One region of the Alteromonas sp. R7 genome, then DNA from elsewhere that is predicted to be linked to it. Evidence: predicted binding sites of a transcription regulator. Region 1 holds the regulator's gene; each other region holds the start of a gene.
The links. The regulator FliA, encoded in region 1, starts transcription of late flagellar genes. The targets are predictions, from matches to a motif close to CTAAAGNTNNNNNNNNNNNNGCCGATA.

Region 1 (6,337 bases):
GCCAGAGAACTGAAAGTGAGATCAACACTGGGCTTATAATTCACCTTGTCACTCGCACTTGCATCAACAATGGCAATGCGTTTATTCGCACCTATGGTTTCTAGCAACATTTGCTTCCCACCGGGAGCAAGATACGCATGACCTGGTTTTAGAATGTCGCCGTGCTCGGCTTCTTTTACTCTAATCTTACAGTTTGTGTCTAAACGCTGTGCAAATGCCGTAGTAAATGTTCCTGGCATGTGTTGTACAAGCAAAATGGGGTATGGAAACTCTGCAGGTAAAGGAGACAGCACTTTTTGAAGCGCCACAGGCCCGCCTGTAGAAGCCCCAATTGCCAAACACTTGTAGTGCTTTCCCGTCGCTCTTACAGACGAAACGGTTGGTTGTTTGGCTGCGTCTTTATGCCCTGATAGCAACCCTGATGTTTTAAAAAACGCCTGCTTTGGCGCATTATCAGGAAGCTTTCTTGCCTCTGTAGAGCGAAACGACGGACGCTTAAGACCAATACCACGACGCGCTATTAAGCGTACTTTTGTACACAACAAGCGCGATGCGTCTTTTCTGTCCTGCGCGATATCTTCAAATTTCTTCGGTAAGAAATCGAGCGCGCCCGCTTCTAACGCATCTAATGTCGCTTGCGCACCATGATGCGTAAGCGAAGAAAACATAAGAATAGGTGTAGGCCGTTTGTCCATTATGGCCTTTACAGCTGAAATGCCGTCCATGACAGGCATTTCAACATCCATCGTTATCACATCCGGCTTAAGCGCTTCTGCTTTTTCAAGTGCATCGCGCCCATTTCTCGCTTCCCCAACAACTTCAAGTTCCCTATCGCCATCGAGTATTTCTTTTACTCGACGACGATAAAAAGTCGAGTCGTCCACGACAAGGACTTTAAAGACCATGGATTATTATTCCTGTTAATTCATCGCCTTACTTGATGGGTTTACGCGCATACCGTTTAAGCAGGCTCGGAATATCTAAAATTAGTGCAATTCCACCGTCTGATGTAATCGTGGCTCCCGCCATACCAGGCGTGCCTTGCAATAATGCATCAAGAGGTTTAATAACCACTTCTTCTTGGCCTATTAGCGCGTCTACTACGAATCCTACTTGTTGTGTACCAATTTGCACTACAACAACGTGTCCCTTTTCTCTATCGATGTTTTTGGGACCTCGAATCAACCATTCACCAAGGAAGAACAACGGAATTGCTTTTGAACGAACTATCATTGTTAGCTGGCCATCGACCGTGTTGGTCTTTTTGATGTCCATATTTATTATTTCGTTCACCGCACCTAATGGTAACGCAAAGGTTTGTTTTCCTACAACAATCATTAGCGTCGGAAGAATGGCTAGCGTTAGCGGAACTTTGATATCCAGTCGCGTGCCTTTTCCCAGCTGTGAATCAATGTTCACGGTGCCGTTAAGTTGGTTAATTTTGGTCTTAACCACGTCCATGCCCACACCGCGGCCAGAAATATCACTAATTTCTGTTTTGGTTGAGAACCCTGGCGCGAATATCAAGTTAAACGCTTCAACATCCGACATCCGTGCAGCTGCGTCTGCGTCTAGTACACCGCGACTAATAGCAATTTCTTTAAGCTTTTCAGGATCCATTCCTTTACCATCATCTTCGATGGTTAGAAGAATATGATCGCCTTCTTGAGATGCCGATAGCTGAACCGTACCCATGCGCGGTTTACCCGCTGCAGCACGATCATCAGGCATTTCAATACCATGGTCGACGGAGTTTCTCACCAAATGCACAAGTGGATCGGCCAGTGCTTCAACCAGGTTTTTGTCTAAATCAGTTTCCTCACCCACAAGCTCAAGGGTTATTTCTTTTTTCAAGCTTCTAGCGAGGTCTCGAACAACGCGAGGGAAACGACCAAACACCTTCTTGATAGGTTGCATGCGGGTTTTCATTACCGCACCTTGCAAGTCGCCCGTTACCACATCTAAGTTGGCAATGGCTTTGGACATGCTTTCGTCGTTACTGTTGATACCCAAGCTTATTAGCCTGTTCCTCACTAGTACGAGTTCACCCACCATGTTCATAATTTGGTCAAGGCGCTTGGTATCTACACGTACTGTAGTCTCAGCAGGAGGCGCAGCTGGTGCCGCCTTCTTCTCATCTTTTTTAGGCGCTGCTTTTGGTGCAGCAGGCGCGCTTGCTTTAGCTGGCGCTGCGGCGCTAGGAGCAGGCGTCGCTTTTGGCGCAGCTGGCGCTGCTTGTTTCGCTTTTTGAACCGCTTCTGTTGCTGCCTTATCTACAGGAGGCTCTGGCGCCTTTGAAACGGCTCCCTGCTTGGTAGGCCCTTGCCCTGAGCCATGCAGTTGGTCAAGCAGTGCTTCAAATTCGTCATCGGTGATTTCTTCATCACCAGCTGCACTCGGCGTAACTGGTGCTGGAGCTGGTGTATTTGCCTTTGGCGCAGCTTCTTCACCACCAAACTTGCCTTTGCCATGTAAATCATCGAGCAGCGCTTCAAATTCTTCGTCGGTGATATCGTCGTTATCACTAGCGGCAGCAGGTGCAGCAGCCTTTGCAGGTTCGCTTTTAGCCGCTGAGGACTGTCCTGGTGCCCCAGAGCCATGAAGCTCATCAAGCAGCGCTTCAAACTCATCTTCAGTGATTTCGTCAATACCGCCGCTATCACCAGAACTTGGGGCCTGTGCAGTAGGCTCTTCAACAACTAATTCTGGCTCTTCAATCGCGGGTTCAGGTTCTGACGCCGGCGCGCTTTGTTCACCAAAAATATTCTCATCTGGAGATTCCGGGCGACTTAGTTTGTGTAACAAGTCTACTAGGTGTGCATCTGCTGGCTCTAATGGATCCCGAGCTTTCACTCGTTCAAACATTTCAACCACCACATCTGTGGCTTGCAGAATAATATCCATCAGTTCAGGGGTTAGTGTTCGTTGACCGTTACGCATTACGTCAAAGACGTTTTCCGCACCGTGACAAATTTCTACTAACTCGGTAAGAGACAGGAACCCTGCTCCCCCTTTAACTGTGTGATAACCACGGAAAATTGCATTCAGCAAATCCGCATCTTCAGGATTGTTCTCAAGATCAACGAGCTGTTCTTGTAATTGTTCAAGTATCTCTCCAGCCTCAACTAGAAAGTCCTGTAATATATCCTCGTCAACATCAAACGACATGCGCCCGCTCCCCTAAAAACCTAAGCTAGACAGAAGATCATCTACATCATCTTGGCCTGACACGACGTCGTCGCGCTTATCGGCATCAATGATAGGGCCTTCTGCCTCTACACCATCAACCTTATCGGCCTTAACGCTGGATGGTTTAGTTTGTTCTGCACCGTCGCGTTCACCAAACATGGTAAGCATGTTAACTAAGCTGTCTTCCACTTCTTTAACCAAGTCGATAACGCGGCGAATAACCTGACCAGTTAAGTCTTGATAACCTTGAGCCATCAATACTTCTGTAAGTAACTGTGTAAGTTTAGCTGACTGTGCCGAACCTTCTTCCAACAATTCGTCTAAGTCTGCGCATAAAGCCTTGAATTCACCCAACTCTATTTGGCGATTCATCAGCTTCTTCCACTCAGGCATAACCTTTTCGATGCGCGCCGACAGCATTTCAGCTATAGGCATGCTCGCTTCAACGGCATCCATAGTAGTATTAGCAGCTTTTTCAGTTTCTTCAATTACGTAGGTTAGGCGGGATTGTGCATCGGGAATATCATCGGTCGCGAGATTTTTAATGCGGTCGTCTATTTGGAAATTATTCAGCGCGTCATGAAGCTGACGCGTCAGTTTCCCTACTTCGGCAAATAACTCAACGTTTTCTTTCATTGAGGCCGCTTCTAATAGGGCATTGGCTGAAGCGTTGTCACCCTCTTCGAGGTAGGTGACGAGCTGTTTTGCTTCTTCCAACGAAATTGGAACGTTTACATTCGTTGACATCCAGTAAACCTCATTTCTCTGGTGAGCGTCTGGATCAACCTAAACGTTCGAATATTTTATCTAATTTTTCTTTAAGTGTTGCTGCAGTGAACGGCTTAACAACGTAGCCGTTAACACCTGCTTGCGCGGCGGCAACAATTTGCTCTTTCTTCGCTTCAGCAGTAACCATAAGTACTGGTAGGTGCTTGAGCTTGTCATCGGCTCTAATCGCGCGAAGCAAGTCAATACCCTGCATTCCAGGCATGTTCCAATCGGTAACTACGAAATCGAAATCACCTTGCTGCAACATAGGCAATGCAGTACTTCCGTCATCCGCTTCCTGGATGTTGGAAAAACCCAAATCTTTAAGTAGGTTTTTGATGATACGTCTCATGGTAGAAAAATCATCGACCACGAGAATTTTCATGCTTTTGTCCAAAATAGCCTCCAGTGAGGGGTTAATTGTTATTAATTTCTATTCTTCGTCAGCTTGCCACGACTTCATTCGTGATTTGAGTTTTAACATGGCCTGACTGTGAATTTGACTGACTCTCGATTCACTTACATCAAGAACCTCACCAATTTCTCTTAGGTTCAGCTCTTCATCATAATACAGCGAAAGTACAATCGCTTCTCTTTCAGGTAATGTCGTAATTGCATGGGCAAGCGCTTTTTGGAAAGCGCCTTGCATCAAATCTTCCAGTGGTGCGTCGCTACCTCGATTTTGCTCTGTCGAAATAACATCTTCTGACACACCTAAATCTTCAATACCTACCAGCTTTCCGGCATTTACTTCATTAAGCATTTGGTGATAGTCCTGCAAGCTTACATTAAGCTTATCAGCAATATCAGAATCTCTAGCATCGCGGCCTGTTTCGCTTTCTACTTGCGAAATTGCTTCAGTGATCGCTCGACCATTTCGGTGGACTGAACGCGGTGTCCAATCCCCTTTGCGAATTTCATCTAGCATAGCACCGCGAATGCGAATACCGGCAAACGTTTCAAAGCTGGCTCCTTTTGAACCATCAAAGTTTCGCGCGGCTTCTAATAATCCAATCATGCCTGATTGAATTAAATCGTCTACAAGAACACTAGCCGGCAATCGCGCTATCAAGTGATGCGCTATACGCTTAACCAATGGCGCATGTCTTTCGACTAACTGCGCTTTATCGGTTTGTTGTTGATAAGCGGCTGCCTTGCTGTTCAACGCTGACTTCCTACGGCTTTTTCTGCAACTAATTGTTCAATGAAAAACTCTAAATGGCCACCTGGCTGCGCTGGAATAGGCCATGTTAAGGCTTTACTCGCCAACTGTGTTATTGCAACGGCTGCCGGTGAACCTGGGTAAGCATCGACAATGGCTGTTTGTTTACGCACTGCTTTACGAATGTTCTCGTCAAACGGTACTGTCGCCACTAATTCTAGTGCAACATCTAAAAAACGCCCTGTCACTTTGCTCAATTTACTAAATAGCTCTTGGCCTTCTCGCACGTCGCGCACCATATTAGCCACAACTTTGAAGCGGAAAACACCGTGCTCTCTATTCAGAATTTTTATCAATGCATACGCATCTGTCAATGAAGTAGGCTCGTCACACACAACGACCATGATGTCTTGTGAGGCTTTTGAAAAGCTCAACACCATGTCTGAAATACCTGCCGCTGTATCAACGATAAGCACGTCAATTTGCGAGCGCAGCTCACTAAAGGCACGAATTAGGCCAGCGTGTTGCGTTGGCGACAATTCTGCCATCGACTGCGTGCCTGATGTGGCAGGGGCAATCTTTATTCCGTGCGGACCGGTCACTAATACTTCATCAAGTGTACATTCGCCGGAAAGCACGTGGGATAAGTTTTTCTCAACACGCAAACCTAACATAACGTCTACGTTAGCAAGACCGAGGTCCGCATCGAGAACCATTACACGTTTACCTTGCTTCGCCATGGCGATAGCGGTGTTCAATGTAATGTTTGTTTTACCTACGCCACCTTTGCCACCGGTGACGGCGATTACTTTGATTAACCGTGATTGCTTCATTTTTCTTAAGCTACTCGCTTGGTCGTCAATCATACTGCTTATGCTGTTTTAATTGCGTTGTTACCACTAGTATGATTCAAACCGTACTTTTTATAAAGCTTTGCAGCAGCGGAAACCAAAGATTTCGCTTCTGCAATCTTAATGTCTTCAGGTACTTTTTGACCATCGGTGACATAACTAACCGGTAATTGGTATTCAACCGCTGCACTAAGCACCTCTCCTAAAGAGTAGCACTCATCTAACTTTGTGAAAATACAGCCACTTAGTTCAATATCATCATACGCTTGAATGATTCTCTGCAAAGCAGGATATTGCGTATTTGCTTGCGCTACCAAATATTTTTTAACATTTGGCATTTGTCCGTTATCAAACTGCTTAATTTGTT
Region 2 (6,337 bases), on a different contig from region 1:
GGATATGACCTACAAATGGTCGATATCGCAGCCGTCGACTAGACTGTCACTTGCGATGGATTGTGTAAGAGACGACAAAGAGTTCAGTGCAGGGATAAATTTGACTAAATTTACTTTAGATAATGCGAATCTATCTGCGGCACTTAAACGTATACCCAGTATGACAATAAAAACTGTGGCTGGAATTTATTGGCACGCGCTTAAACTATTGCTTAAACGAACGCCACTGTATACACACCCAGAAAAAAGTCAGGAACAATAACAATGTCTTTTGGTGAATCTGTACTACTGACCACCTCAGAGGTCTCCTTTGTAGATAAAGCGTGTAGAACTCTATTCCTACAATGCTTAAAACAACTGCCTTTTGGCAGTTTAACCATTCAAGAAAACGGCGATGTCGTTGCGCGTTTCGGCACAGACGAAAGCGATTTGCGTGCAACGGTAAATATCAAGGATGTACAAGCCTATCGACGCTTATTGCTTGGCGGAAGTGTGGGCGCCGGAGAAGCATTCATGGATGGGTTATGGGACAGTGACGACGTAACAGCCGTGGTAAGAGTGTTTGCTAGGAATTTATCTACCCTTGACGAATGGGAGAATAAATTTAAATGGGTGACTATGCCCATCAACAAGATTCAACACTTTGCACGTCGAAATACAAAGGACCAAGCCAAGAAAAATATCGAGGCGCATTACGATCTGGGTAATAAGCTTTATACCCGCTTCCTTGACCCAACAATGATGTATTCGTCAGCCATATACCCAGATCCGAATGCAACTCTCAATGATGCACAAAATTACAAGCTCAAAGCCATTTGCGACAAGTTACAGCTTAGCGAAACCGATCATCTTCTAGAGATTGGCACGGGCTGGGGCGGGCTAGCCGTCTATGCTGCTAAGCATTATGGTTGCCGCGTAACGACCACTACCATTTCAGAAGAGCAGCATGCATGGGCAAAAGAATGGATTGCCCGAGAAGGACTTGAAAGCAAAATCACTTTGCTGAAAAAGGATTATCGCCTACTTGAAGGCAAGTACGATAAGCTCGTGTCTATCGAGATGATTGAAGCTGTAGGCAAACAATTTTTAGGAAATTTCTTTGAGAAATGCTCGTCACTTTTAAAAGACGACGGCCTAATGCTGCTTCAGTCAATAACCATTGATGACAGACGTTACGACAGCTATTCAAATAGTGTCGACTTTATTCAGAAATATATCTTTCCGGGTGGATTTTTACCTTCTCAGCACCAGCTTAACGCTCACCTGAAAAAGTATACTAATATGATGATTCGTGACTTACACGACATCGGGATTGACTATGCGAAAACATTGAACCATTGGTATGAAGCATTTATTTCTGCAAAAGATGAGCTTTTAAACGACGGTTATGACGAGCGTTTTATGCGAATGTGGACCTACTACCTGAAATATTGTGAAGGTGGTTTTTTAGAAAGAACAATCAGTACCGTTCAGCTTGTGATTTCAAAGCCTCATTACAGACTTGATTTGGCTCGTGTTTAACAACGCTAATTATCGATAGTAGTGACAAAAAAGCGGCGCCCTTTTGGCGCCGCTTTCTTGTTTGAAGCTGACACTTGGTCGAAGCACTACTCATCTACAACTGATATAGGCTTCGACAGCATTGGCTTACCCTGATTGATATTAATTTCAACGCGGCGATTTTGCGCTCGGTCTGAAGGTGTAGTGGCATTTTCTACAATTGGATCGGTATCTGCCTTACCCACTACCGACATACGACTTTCGTCAAACCCTGGCGCGGTACGCATGGCTTCAGCGACCGCGACAGCGCGCTGCGCTGACAAGTCCCAATTAGAACGATAGAGTTCATTAGCAATATGCTGGCCGTCACTGTGCCCTGAAATTTCGATTTCTCCAGGCACATCCGCCAACAGCGTACCTATTTTTCTCAACACCGGTTGGAATTGGGGCTGCAAAAAGGCCGAGCCCGCCGAGAAGGAACCGTTTTCACGGATTCGAATGGTTAACTGCTGACCCAACGATTCCATTTCCACCGAACCATCTAGAATTTGTTTTTCTAATTGCTGCGCTACTTTTTTCATCAGTTCAGCCATTTGCGACTGATCGGTGCTTTGCTCAGCCGATGAAGACGACTCAGTAGCCGTTTGTTGAGATTGTCCGCCACGCTGCTCGCCGCGCTGCTTCTGCCTTCCTCCGGCAGAGTCTTCGTTACCAGCCTGAAATTCCAGCATTTGCTGGGTCATTTCGTTAGTTTGCTGCTGAATGGATTCAATGGGCGTAGGGTCAGGTTTACTCGGACGAAATTCCATAGCAATAACACTGGTGCCCTTTGGAATATCTTTTACTTCAATTTTATTTTGCACACCAAAAGCAAACTTCATAGAGCCTGCAATTTGTTTAAACTTCAGTACGTCCATTTCCGAAAACGAAAGTAGCAGTACAAAGAAGCACATAAGCAACGACATCAGGTCTGCGAAGGTTCCCATCCAGGCTGGAAGCCCCTCGGGGGGACATTTTGGGCATTCTTCTTCGGCCATTACTCTTCCTCTGCGCTTCCGCGTTTACTCGCCGCAAGGTAGTTCTTTAATACCCCTTCGATAACACGTGGGTTCTGGCCGTCGGCTATACCCACAATACCGTCAAGAACAAGACTCTGGTTTAACTTCTCTTCTCCAGCTCTTACCGCCAGTTTAAAGGCAATTGGCAAACACACGACGTTGGCAAAAAAGGCACCATAAAGCGTGGTTAATAGCGCTACCGCCATGGCAGGGCCGATGGCTTTAGGGTCATCCATGTTTGAAAGCATGGCAACCAGACCGATCAAAGTACCAATCATACCCATCGCTGGTGCTACGTCACCCATTCCTTTAAATATAGAAGCGCCGAACTCATGCCTTTCCGTTGTCATAGAAATATCTTTAGCTAACGTTTCTCTCACCACTTCAATGTCGTGGCCGTCAACCAGCATGTCCACACCTTTTTGCATGAACTCATTTGAAATTTCCGCTTCTTCTAGTGCCAGAAACCCGCCTTTTCGCGCAGCGTCTGCCATTTCAACAATCTTCTCGATAAGCTCTTCAGGCGTTTCAATTTTGAACATGAATGCTTTGCCAGCAACTTTACCCGCACTGAAGAATTGGCCCAACGTAAACTGAGATAGGACAACAAATAGTGTTCCCCCGAATACAATAAGTATTGATTGCACGTCGATGAACATGCCCAAGCTGCCGCCCAGAATCATAGCCATAACTATGAAACCAATGGCGCCCAACATACCTATGACGGTTGCTAAATCCACTCACTCTTCCCCATTTATGCGCAGTCAGTGCTGTTAGTGTACAAATACCCTATCGGCAAAAGATAGAAATACTAAAACGACATTATTGAAAAATATCACATTTATTTGTTTATTATGAAGTAGGTTCTATGCAAAAGCGCAGCTTTGTCTTTTTTCTAAACTAAAATACCTAGCGCTTTTTCAGCTCCTTACTTTTTCCTTCACAGTAAATAACACGGTTACTTCTGAAAGGTTACTGAGCCTTGCATCGAATATAGCACAATTTGCTTGTATGTTGCCTTTTGAACTGGATGAAAAAAAAGCTATGTTACTGTGATATAGGCGATATACGGACAAACCATTTGACCCTTGTGCAACCCTCGGTTAATGTGCGCGGTATACGTATTTTGGCCACTATATTGAGTGTTTTTATGACGACAGAAAAAGCATCAGCGTCTTTTGAAGAAACTTTATCAGAACTAGAAGCTATCGTTAACGAAATGGAAAGCGGTGATCTGCCTCTTAATAAAGCACTAGAAAAATTTGAGCGCGGTATAGCACTTTCCCGCCAAGGCCAACAATCTCTTGAAAACGCCGAGCAAAAAGTAAAGATACTGCTCAGTGAACAAGGCGAAGAAACGCTCCACCCTCTTCCTGAAAGTGAACAGCCATAAATCGTTCATTTTTAACTAACAGGCAATCTATGAATTTTTCTGCTTTGCATCAGCAAGTTAAACAGCAAACTGATGCATCTCTTCTTACATTAATTGACGAATTACCCGATTACGCGCCGCGCTTGAAAGACGCAATGCGTCACGCCTTACTTGCTGGCGGTAAACGGATGCGACCACTACTTGTTCAAGTGGTAGGTAACACCCTAGACGTGCCCAAAAAAGACCAAATGGCTATTAGTATGGCCATTGAATGTGTGCACGCCTACTCGTTAGTCCACGACGATTTACCAGCCATGGACGACGACGACTTGCGCCGCGGTATGCCAACCTGTCATATCGCCTTTGATGAGGCTACCGCTATTTTAGCTGGCGATGCGCTGCAGGCACTTGCCTTTACAGTGTTAGCTGATGCGCCATTAAGCACGTATGCTGAAACAAAGCGTAGCCAGTTACTGTCTGTACTTGCGAAAAGTGCGGGTTACATAGGTATGTGCGGCGGGCAAGCTATCGATTTAGCCAGCACCGGCAAAACCATCTCGCTAGAAGAACTAAAACAGCTGCATAGATTGAAAACCGGTGCATTGTTAAAAGCCTGCATAGAAATGGTCGCCATTGTTAGTGAAGGCTTACTGCCTCAAACTAAAATTGACTTAATGGCTTATGCCGCGGATATTGGGCTAGCTTTCCAAGTTCAAGACGATATTTTAGATGTGGAAGGCAGTAGCGAAAAATTAGGTAAGCCCGCGGGGTCAGACGAAGCGTTAGGGAAAAATACCTTTCCAGCCAAACTTGGTATTACAGGCGCTAAACAAGAATTAGAAATGCTTCACGATAATGCACTTCAAGCATTGGCGCGTTTACCCTACAATACTGACAGTTTAATTGCGTTTAGCGAGCTTTTGGTAAAACGCGACCATTAGCCACGCGCCATGTTGAAAAAGATAATAAGTACATGAGTTTAGATCTCCAACATTACCCAACGCTTGCGCTTGCGCAAACACCCGATAAATTGAGGCAGTTGCCCCAAGACAAATTACGCGAGCTCGCCGATGAGTTGCGTGAGTACTTACTTAACAGCGTAAGCCAAACTAGTGGGCATTTTGCATCTGGTTTAGGCACAGTGGAACTGACCGTCGCTTTGCACTATGTGTACGACACCCCCTTCGATCGACTGCTGTGGGATGTAGGTCACCAAGCTTATCCGCACAAAATCCTTACAGGTCGTGCAGAGCGCATGAGCACCATTCGCCAAAAGAATGGTCTGCACCCTTTCCCATGGCCGCCTGAGAGCGACTACGACACCTTTGCAGTTGGTCATTCGTCTACATCGATTAGTGCAGGGCTGGGCATGGCTGTGGCTGCCGAAAAAGAAGGCAAAAACAGAAAGGTTGTAGCGGTAATTGGCGACGGTGCAATGACCGCTGGTATGGCGTTTGAAGCCCTTAATCACGCTGGTGATATCAAGAAAGACATGGTAGTTGTACTTAACGACAACGAAATGTCTATTTCTGAAAACGTAGGGGCGTTGAACAGTCACTTAGCTCGCTTGCTTACAGGCAACTTTTTCAACTCTATACGCGATGGCGGCAAAAAGCTGCTAAGCAATGTACCTCCTATTAAGGAGTTTGCCAGCCGTGCAGAAGAACACATTAAAGGCATGGTTGTGCCGGGCACGATATTTGAAGAGCTTGGCTTTAACTACATTGGCCCTATCGATGGCCACGACGTAAATGGTGTTGTCGATACGCTACGCAATATGCGCAAGTTTGACGGCCCGCAGCTACTTCACGTAGTCACCAAGAAAGGTAAAGGTTACGCGGTTGCTGAAGAAGACCCTATCAAGTTCCACGCGGTACCAAAATTCAATCCGGCTGACAACGCTTTGCCAAAATCTAAGCCTTCAGCCCCTACCTACTCTGCAATCTTTGGGAAATGGCTGTGTGATATGGCGGCACAAGACCCTAAGCTAATGGCGGTAACGCCAGCCATGCGCGAAGGTTCAGGCATGGTTGAGTTTTCTCAGCGTTTTCCAGAGCAGTATTTCGATGTTGCGATTGCTGAACAGCACGCGGTAACCTTTGGCGCAGGCCTTGCCAAAGACGGTATGAATGCGGTTGTTGCTATTTATTCGTCGTTCCTGCAGCGCGCCTATGACCAGCTCATTCACGATGTGGCGATTCAAGACTTACCCGTATTGTTTGCCATTGATAGAGCCGGTATTGTTGGCGCAGATGGCCCTACTCACCAGGGGGCGTTTGATATCGCTTTCCTTCGCTGTATTCCGAATATGGTGGTTATGGCGCCTTCAGATGAAAATGAATGTCGTCAAATGCTCTACACGGGTCACAAGCTACAAAAACCAGCTGCTGTTCGTTACCCTCGCGGT
Region 3 (6,337 bases), 420 kb from region 1:
TTGGAGTCGGTCGGATCATCGAAAGAGGTACTTTACGCGTTGGAAATGAACCAAGGGTGGTTTGCCGAGAATAATATTAAAGTAGGCGACCAAATAACGATTGATTAACCGCGCAAAAGGCGCGGTTGCTGCTAGCGAAATGCTAGTTTTATTCTGGAGTTAAATATAGTGACAAATGCCTTATCGATAGCTAAGTTCGGTGGAACTAGCGTTGCGAATTACGAAGTAATGCAAAACTGCGCCCGAATTGTTGCCGGTAATGACAAAACGCGCATTGTGGTAGTGAGCGCTGCGGCAGGTGTAACCAATCACCTGGTAAGCTTAGCGCACACACCTATGACGCAACAGCAAATTGAAGAGACCTGTCAGGCCATTATCAATATTGAGCTTGCCATTCTTAACAAGTTGAAAGATAAAGACACGGTTGAGCCAAAACTCAACGACTTGTTAGATGAAATGCGAAGCTTAGCGTTTCATGAAGAAATCCTTCACCGTGATGATTTAAAAGATCAGCTGCTTTCAATGGGTGAGCGGATGTCATCGCTGATGTTCTCTTCAGTGCTTGCAGAGCAGGGCGTAAAAACCATGAACTTTGACGTACGTAAGGTGTTACGTACGGACAGTGAGTTTGGAGAAGGTGCGCCGCAAATCGAAGAAATCGAAAAGCTGTCTAAACAATTGCTGGCACCTGAAATTAAAGACGCGATAGTGGTTACTCAAGGCTTTGTTGGTGCTGACGAGGAAGGCCGTACTACAACGCTAGGTCGTGGTGGTTCAGATTTTACGGCGGCGCTACTTGCTGAAGCGCTTGATGCCGAATCGTGTGAGATTTGGACTGATGTAACAGGGGTGTACACAACTGACCCGCGCATCACGCCAGCTGCTCATCCGTTACCTGAACTCAGCTTTGAAGAAGCGGCGGAAATGGCCACCTTTGGTGCCAAGGTACTACATCCTGCCACTATGGAGCCTGCGCTTCGCAAGGACATAAAGGTGTTTGTAGGCTCTAGTAAGGAGCCAGAAAAGGGCGGTACTTGGATTGTGCGTGATTGTGAGCACGAACCACCGTATCGCGCTATTACTCGCCGTAAAGAGCAGGTAATGGTGACAGTGAAAACACCTAAGATGATGTATGCGCAAGGCTTCCTACAGCAGGTATTTGCCATCATCGCTAAGCACAAGCTAAGTGTTGATTTGGTTACCACGTCAGAAATCTCGGTATCTTTTACCCTTGATAACCCTGCAAACTCTGTGGCTCAGCGACTAAACAAAGAAACCATTGCTGAACTTGAAACTATCTGTGATGTGAAAGTAGAAAAAGGTTACGACCTTGTCACGGTTGTAGGTAACAACATGCAAACCGCTGTTGGTGTTTCTAGCAAGATTTTAGCTGCGGTTTCAGATTTCAACCTGCGTATGATTTGCTTTGGCGCCAACCCGCACAACCTATCGTTCTTGGTTAACGAGACCGACAGTGACGACGTGGTTCGCAAGCTTCACACGGCGTTATTTGAATAAGCACCTAATGTGCTGAATGACCCCAAAAAACGGTCGCCTTAAAGGCGGCCGTTTTTATTTCACATCAGTTTGTAGATGATTTCAAAATGTCGACCGGTACAATGATTTCGTGACGTTTATTCCACGGTAGGGTGAAAGGCGAGTCGTAGCCCATATAGCTAGGTTCACCATCAAGCTCAATATTATTGTCCCTAAGGGCTTTAAGCAGTTTATTCGTATACTGCTTCTTATCGCTGTCCTTGTTGAAACCTGAATAACGAATAGCGGCTACCGTTCTCGCTGGTACAGTAACCAGCGATACATCTTTGTGCGTAGGCACAGGAGCGCTTTTAATGTCATATTTGCTGGGCAAGAAAAACATCATTGTTTCTGAAGATGAGACTTCGACAGGAGAGGTCATTGCAATTTCTTGAGAGCGCTTTCCAACTTCTACGGGGGACGTCATTGACACATTGCTACTGGATGTATTCTCACCAGAGATATAATTAAAGAGTAGCTGAAATGCTCCGTTATCTTCATTCCCACTAGACATTACGCCTAACGCTTCATTGTAATGCCTCACTTCAATATCTTCATCAAGGGTCTCGATAATGGAATAGGGAAGGGTTTCTGTATCTTTGTAATATGATGGCTCAGCCTGGATCATTGTTGACACCAATAAAGTAGTAATGAAAAGAGGCAAGCGAAAACGGGAAAATATCATTCTTTTTTAGTGGTTTGTTACGAATAGTCCTTATACGAATTAAAGCCGATTAATGCTCAGTTAAACGGTTCTAAAGTAACTATCTATGCATTCCTAAAGTGTGCCAGATTAATTGTCGGACACAAAAAAGGGGCTAAAAGCCCCTTCTTAAAACAGGTTTGTAAAAAGCGTTACACTTTAAACTGTCTGATAGACTGTTGTAACTCTTCAGCAAGTCGAGCCACTTCATGGCTAGACTCAGACGTTTGCTGTGCTCCAGCTGTCGTCTCTTCAGCGATACCCACAATAGTTTCAAGCTTTTCGCTGATCTCTTGTGATACCGTATTCTGTTCACGGGCAGACTGCTCAATTTGAGAGCTCACGTCATGGGCTTTGTGAACGGCGTCTGAGATGATATCCAACGCCTGTGTAGCCTTTTCAGTTTGTGCCACACACGCCGCAGTTTGCTCTTTACCTTGGTTCATCACCGATACCGCTTTTTCAGCACCCGCTTGAAGCACTTCAATCATTGCGTTGATTTCTTGTGTCGATTCTTGAGTTCGGCTGGCGAGGGTTCTTACTTCATCAGCAACAACCGCAAAGCCTCGACCTTGTTCACCAGCACGCGCTGCCTCAATAGCAGCATTCAAGGCGAGCAGGTTGGTTTGATCTGCAACACCACGGATAACGTCTAAGATGCCACCAATGCTTGCGCTGTCTTGATGAAGCTTATTGATGACGTCTGCCGCTTCTTGAACGTCACGAGATAAGATCTCAATGGTGTTCTTATTCTCTAGTGAGATTTGGCGCACGTTCTCAGCCTCAGCATCCGCATGGCGAATTTGACTTAGTGTATCTTCAGCGTTTTGCACAACCAGCTGCGACGTAGAGTGCATTTCTGTGGTTGCTGTTGCTACTTGGCCAATTTGTGATTTCTGATCCTGAATTGAATGCGTCGTTTGCGCCGTCACTGCAGACGTTTGTTCTGAGGCGGCTGCCAGCTGTTCAGCACGAACGTTAATGGCTGTAATGAGCTCCTTCAGGTTTCCAATTAGCGTATTGCAGTTTCGGGCTAAAAGACCAAATTCGTCTTGCGCCGAATCGTCTAGACGGTGAGTAAGGTCACCCGATGAAGCCACCGTCAGAAGTTCATTTACACGATAAAGCGGACGTGTGATTGCGCGAACGGTCACGTAGCCAATAAATGCTGCTACTGCAATCGAGATAATAACAACCACAATAACGAACGTGTTGCCCGTCGCAATGGCGCCGTTAACCTGACTTTCTACATGTGACGCTTTCTTGTCTGCAAGATTGAGCAGGTTTTCTAGAGCGACAACCGCTTGCGCGATATTTGAGTCTGAAGCGTTAAGCGCTTTTTCAGCATCATTTCTGCGCTCTAGACGATCAACATGAAGCTGAACCACGCCATCGTTAGCATTAATCGCATTGATTGCGTTGTTAACCAAGTCGTTAATATCATCAAGAGTACCAGAATCATCGCGGCCGCCCGCAGTTTGCATCATGTCGCTTAATTGCGTGACCACTTTCTCGACAACCAAATCAACTTCGTTGCCTAGCGTCTGTGAACGAACCAGTGTCTCTGTTTTAATGTACTCGTATGAAACCGTTAGCAAAGAAAGCAGCGACGTCTCAAGTTGACTGCCGATTTCTGCCGCACGTCGTAGGTTAGGGTCGCGCTGAACAGCATCTAAGTCTGAGAAGTCTAGAAGGTAGGTAGATGCATCGTCTGCGTTGTCTTCAGCGTCACCCAGTCTGTCTTGAATTGTGTTGCGTATATCAAGATACATTTGGTGATTTTTGTACATCGCTTCAACATTGGTGATATATGCTTCATATGACTCACGTACAGTATTCAGCGTGCTCTTTAGTTCAGGCTCGTTATTAACGGCCTGCGCCAGTTTCTTATATTCACTCTCAAAGGTGTCTTTGGCAGAGTTAAAAGACGCTCGTTTGTCTTTTAAGCCATTTAGATCTTCTTCGATGTAGCTCTCGAAGGTAAGTCGGCCCATATTGAGAAAGCTGGCTTTAAGTGCATTGCTGCCTGCTACTGTGGGTAATGCAACGTCATTTACTTCTTCCGTTGCTGAGCCTATTGAGTTGAGGTTATAAAGTGAAACAACACTAATGACGATCAGAAGTGCGCTAATCGCTACAAATCCCCCGATTACGCGTGTGGCTACCGTTATTTTCATCGGAACTCCTGGATGAGTGTTTTTTATTTTTATCCCTAACGATATTACCCGTCTCAGCAAACAAAATATAGCGATTAAAGAAGCTAGTTTGCTTAATTACTGAGTAGATAATGAGACATTATCGTTACTATCGTAAGTAAGTGTATCGGCTACAATAACTTAATGTTTATTTTATTTAGCACTTAAGTGTAGAAAGTTTAACTGGTAATACCAGTTGATGCGTAAAATTATACACGTAAATATGTGCGAATTGGATAATTGCGGAGCCAGTAAACTCTGGTTTTAGGCAGAAACACTCACAAGCGAAGCGGAGTTCAGGTTTAGCAAAGTCATGCTTTGCCCCCAAACATAGCCTGTATCTAAGCCGATAAATTGATGACTGTTTGTTTGGCCCGACAGAGCTGCCCAATGCCCAAATACCACTCGTTGATCGTCACCGAGCTTTTTATTCTCTACTTCAAACCATGGTTTTAACGTGCTACTAGTGCTGTGGGATACTGCGCTGGGATGAGATTTGTTATCAAAATCGAGTGTGCCATCGGTATGAACAAAACGCATGCGCGTACACGCATTCACAATAAAACGCAGTCGCTCATTACCCTTAAGTTTATCTGACCAGTTGTTGGGTTTATTACCATACATTTCTGAAAGAAAAGCAGCGTAATTGTCGGATTTTAGGATGTTGCTAACTTCGTCACTAAGTGAAACGCACTCATCGATAGACCATTTAGGATAGAGTCCAGCATGCACCATTACTGATTGCTCATCTAACTTCATTGCCAACGGGAACTGACGCAACCAGTCAATAAGTTCGGCCAAGTCTGAAGCATTAAGTAGAGGCTCTAATTTGTCGGATTTTTTTGCTTTGCGGATGCCGTTTACAACGGCAAGTAAGTGAAGGTCGTGGTTTCCTAAAACACTGCTAAACTGGCTGCCGAGAGACTTTAAAAAGCGCAATGTGCTCAAAGAATCTTCTCCTCGAGCAACTAAATCACCTACTGCGAGTAGCGTATCGTTTTCTTCGTCGAATTTTACTTTATCTAACGCGCGACGAAGACCATCGTAACAGCCTTGTATATCACCAATGACGTACGTGTTACCTTGCGACATAGAAACCTTAATGAAGAATACTTGGAATGGCTAATCGGAAAACGTCGATAGGAACGCGAAAACGCTCGCCGCTCTCTAATTCCATTTCATAGTAGCCTTCCATATTCCCAACCGGTGTGTCAATGACAGCGCCACTGGTATAGTCAAAATGCTCGCCCGCTTTCATGATAGGTTGCTTGCCTACAACCCCATCACCTTCAACTTCTGATGTTTTGCCATTTGCATCGGTAATTTTCCAGTAGCGACTGAGTAATTGCACCGTATGGTCGCTATTGTTCTCAATCGTAATGTGGTACGCGAAGGCAAATTGCTTTGAATCTGACGGAAGGTGGTCGGGAAGGTGACGGGTTTTCACCCGCACCTTAATATCAAGTACATCCATAGAGAACTTACTGCTCTTGTTGGTGCTCTTTTGCCGACACAGCGTTTGCTATTGTGGCAAAATCGTTAAGTGATAATACTTCTGCGCGAGAGGTAGGATCGATACCTAGCTCACGGATCTCCTCTTCACTTAAACTGTCTTTCAGCGAGTTGCGAATGGTTTTTCGGCGCTGGTTGAACGCTTGCGCACAGACGCGCTCAAGCGTATTTACAGACTCAACGTCTACTGGCGGAGCCTGATGCGGCACTAGCTTCACTACTGCAGAATCAACCTTCGGGGGTGGCTTAAAGGCACCCGGCGGAACATTGAGTACCGGAATGACGTGGCAGTAATACTGCGCCATAACGGAAAGCCTGCCGTAATTCTTAGAACCTGGTCCTGCTGCCAAGCGGTTTACCACTTCTTTTTGAAGCATAAAATGCATATCTT

Region 2: a site for FliA is predicted at 3,349-3,375, ahead of pomA (flagellar motor protein PomA). Genes of this name have one in related genera too.
Region 3: a site for FliA is predicted at 4,560-4,586, ahead of AC0J2X_RS04815 (HAMP domain-containing methyl-accepting chemotaxis protein). Genes of this name have one in related genera too.

Annotation. Positions count from the first base shown of each region.
Region 1 covers NZ_JBVTQX010000002.1:27,194-33,530, forward strand. The annotation lists gene AC0J2X_RS02990 (protein-glutamate methylesterase/protein-glutamine glutaminase) at 1-905, opposite strand, end outside; gene AC0J2X_RS02995 (chemotaxis protein CheA) at 934-3,168, opposite strand; gene AC0J2X_RS03000 (protein phosphatase CheZ) at 3,181-3,936, opposite strand; gene cheY (chemotaxis response regulator CheY) at 3,971-4,354, opposite strand; gene AC0J2X_RS03010 (RNA polymerase sigma factor FliA) at 4,391-5,122, opposite strand; gene AC0J2X_RS03015 (MinD/ParA family protein) at 5,119-5,985, opposite strand; gene flhF (flagellar biosynthesis protein FlhF) at 5,991-6,337, opposite strand, start outside.
Region 2 covers NZ_JBVTQX010000001.1:641,701-648,037, reverse strand. The annotation lists gene AC0J2X_RS02775 (DUF1365 domain-containing protein) at 1-262, shown strand, start outside; gene AC0J2X_RS02770 (SAM-dependent methyltransferase) at 265-1,521, shown strand; gene AC0J2X_RS02765 (flagellar motor protein MotB) at 1,608-2,537, opposite strand; gene pomA (flagellar motor protein PomA) at 2,537-3,298, opposite strand; gene xseB (exodeoxyribonuclease VII small subunit) at 3,709-3,951, shown strand; gene AC0J2X_RS02750 (farnesyl diphosphate synthase) at 3,981-4,871, shown strand; gene dxs (1-deoxy-D-xylulose-5-phosphate synthase) at 4,904-6,337, shown strand, end outside.
Region 3 covers NZ_JBVTQX010000002.1:448,756-455,092, reverse strand. The annotation lists gene AC0J2X_RS04830 (DUF192 domain-containing protein) at 1-108, shown strand, start outside; gene lysC (lysine-sensitive aspartokinase 3) at 169-1,518, shown strand; gene AC0J2X_RS04820 (SOUL family heme-binding protein) at 1,583-2,164, opposite strand; gene AC0J2X_RS04815 (HAMP domain-containing methyl-accepting chemotaxis protein) at 2,392-4,416, opposite strand; gene AC0J2X_RS04810 (symmetrical bis(5'-nucleosyl)-tetraphosphatase) at 4,699-5,526, opposite strand; gene apaG (Co2+/Mg2+ efflux protein ApaG) at 5,534-5,908, opposite strand; gene rsmA (16S rRNA (adenine(1518)-N(6)/adenine(1519)-N(6))-dimethyltransferase RsmA) at 5,916-6,337, opposite strand, start outside.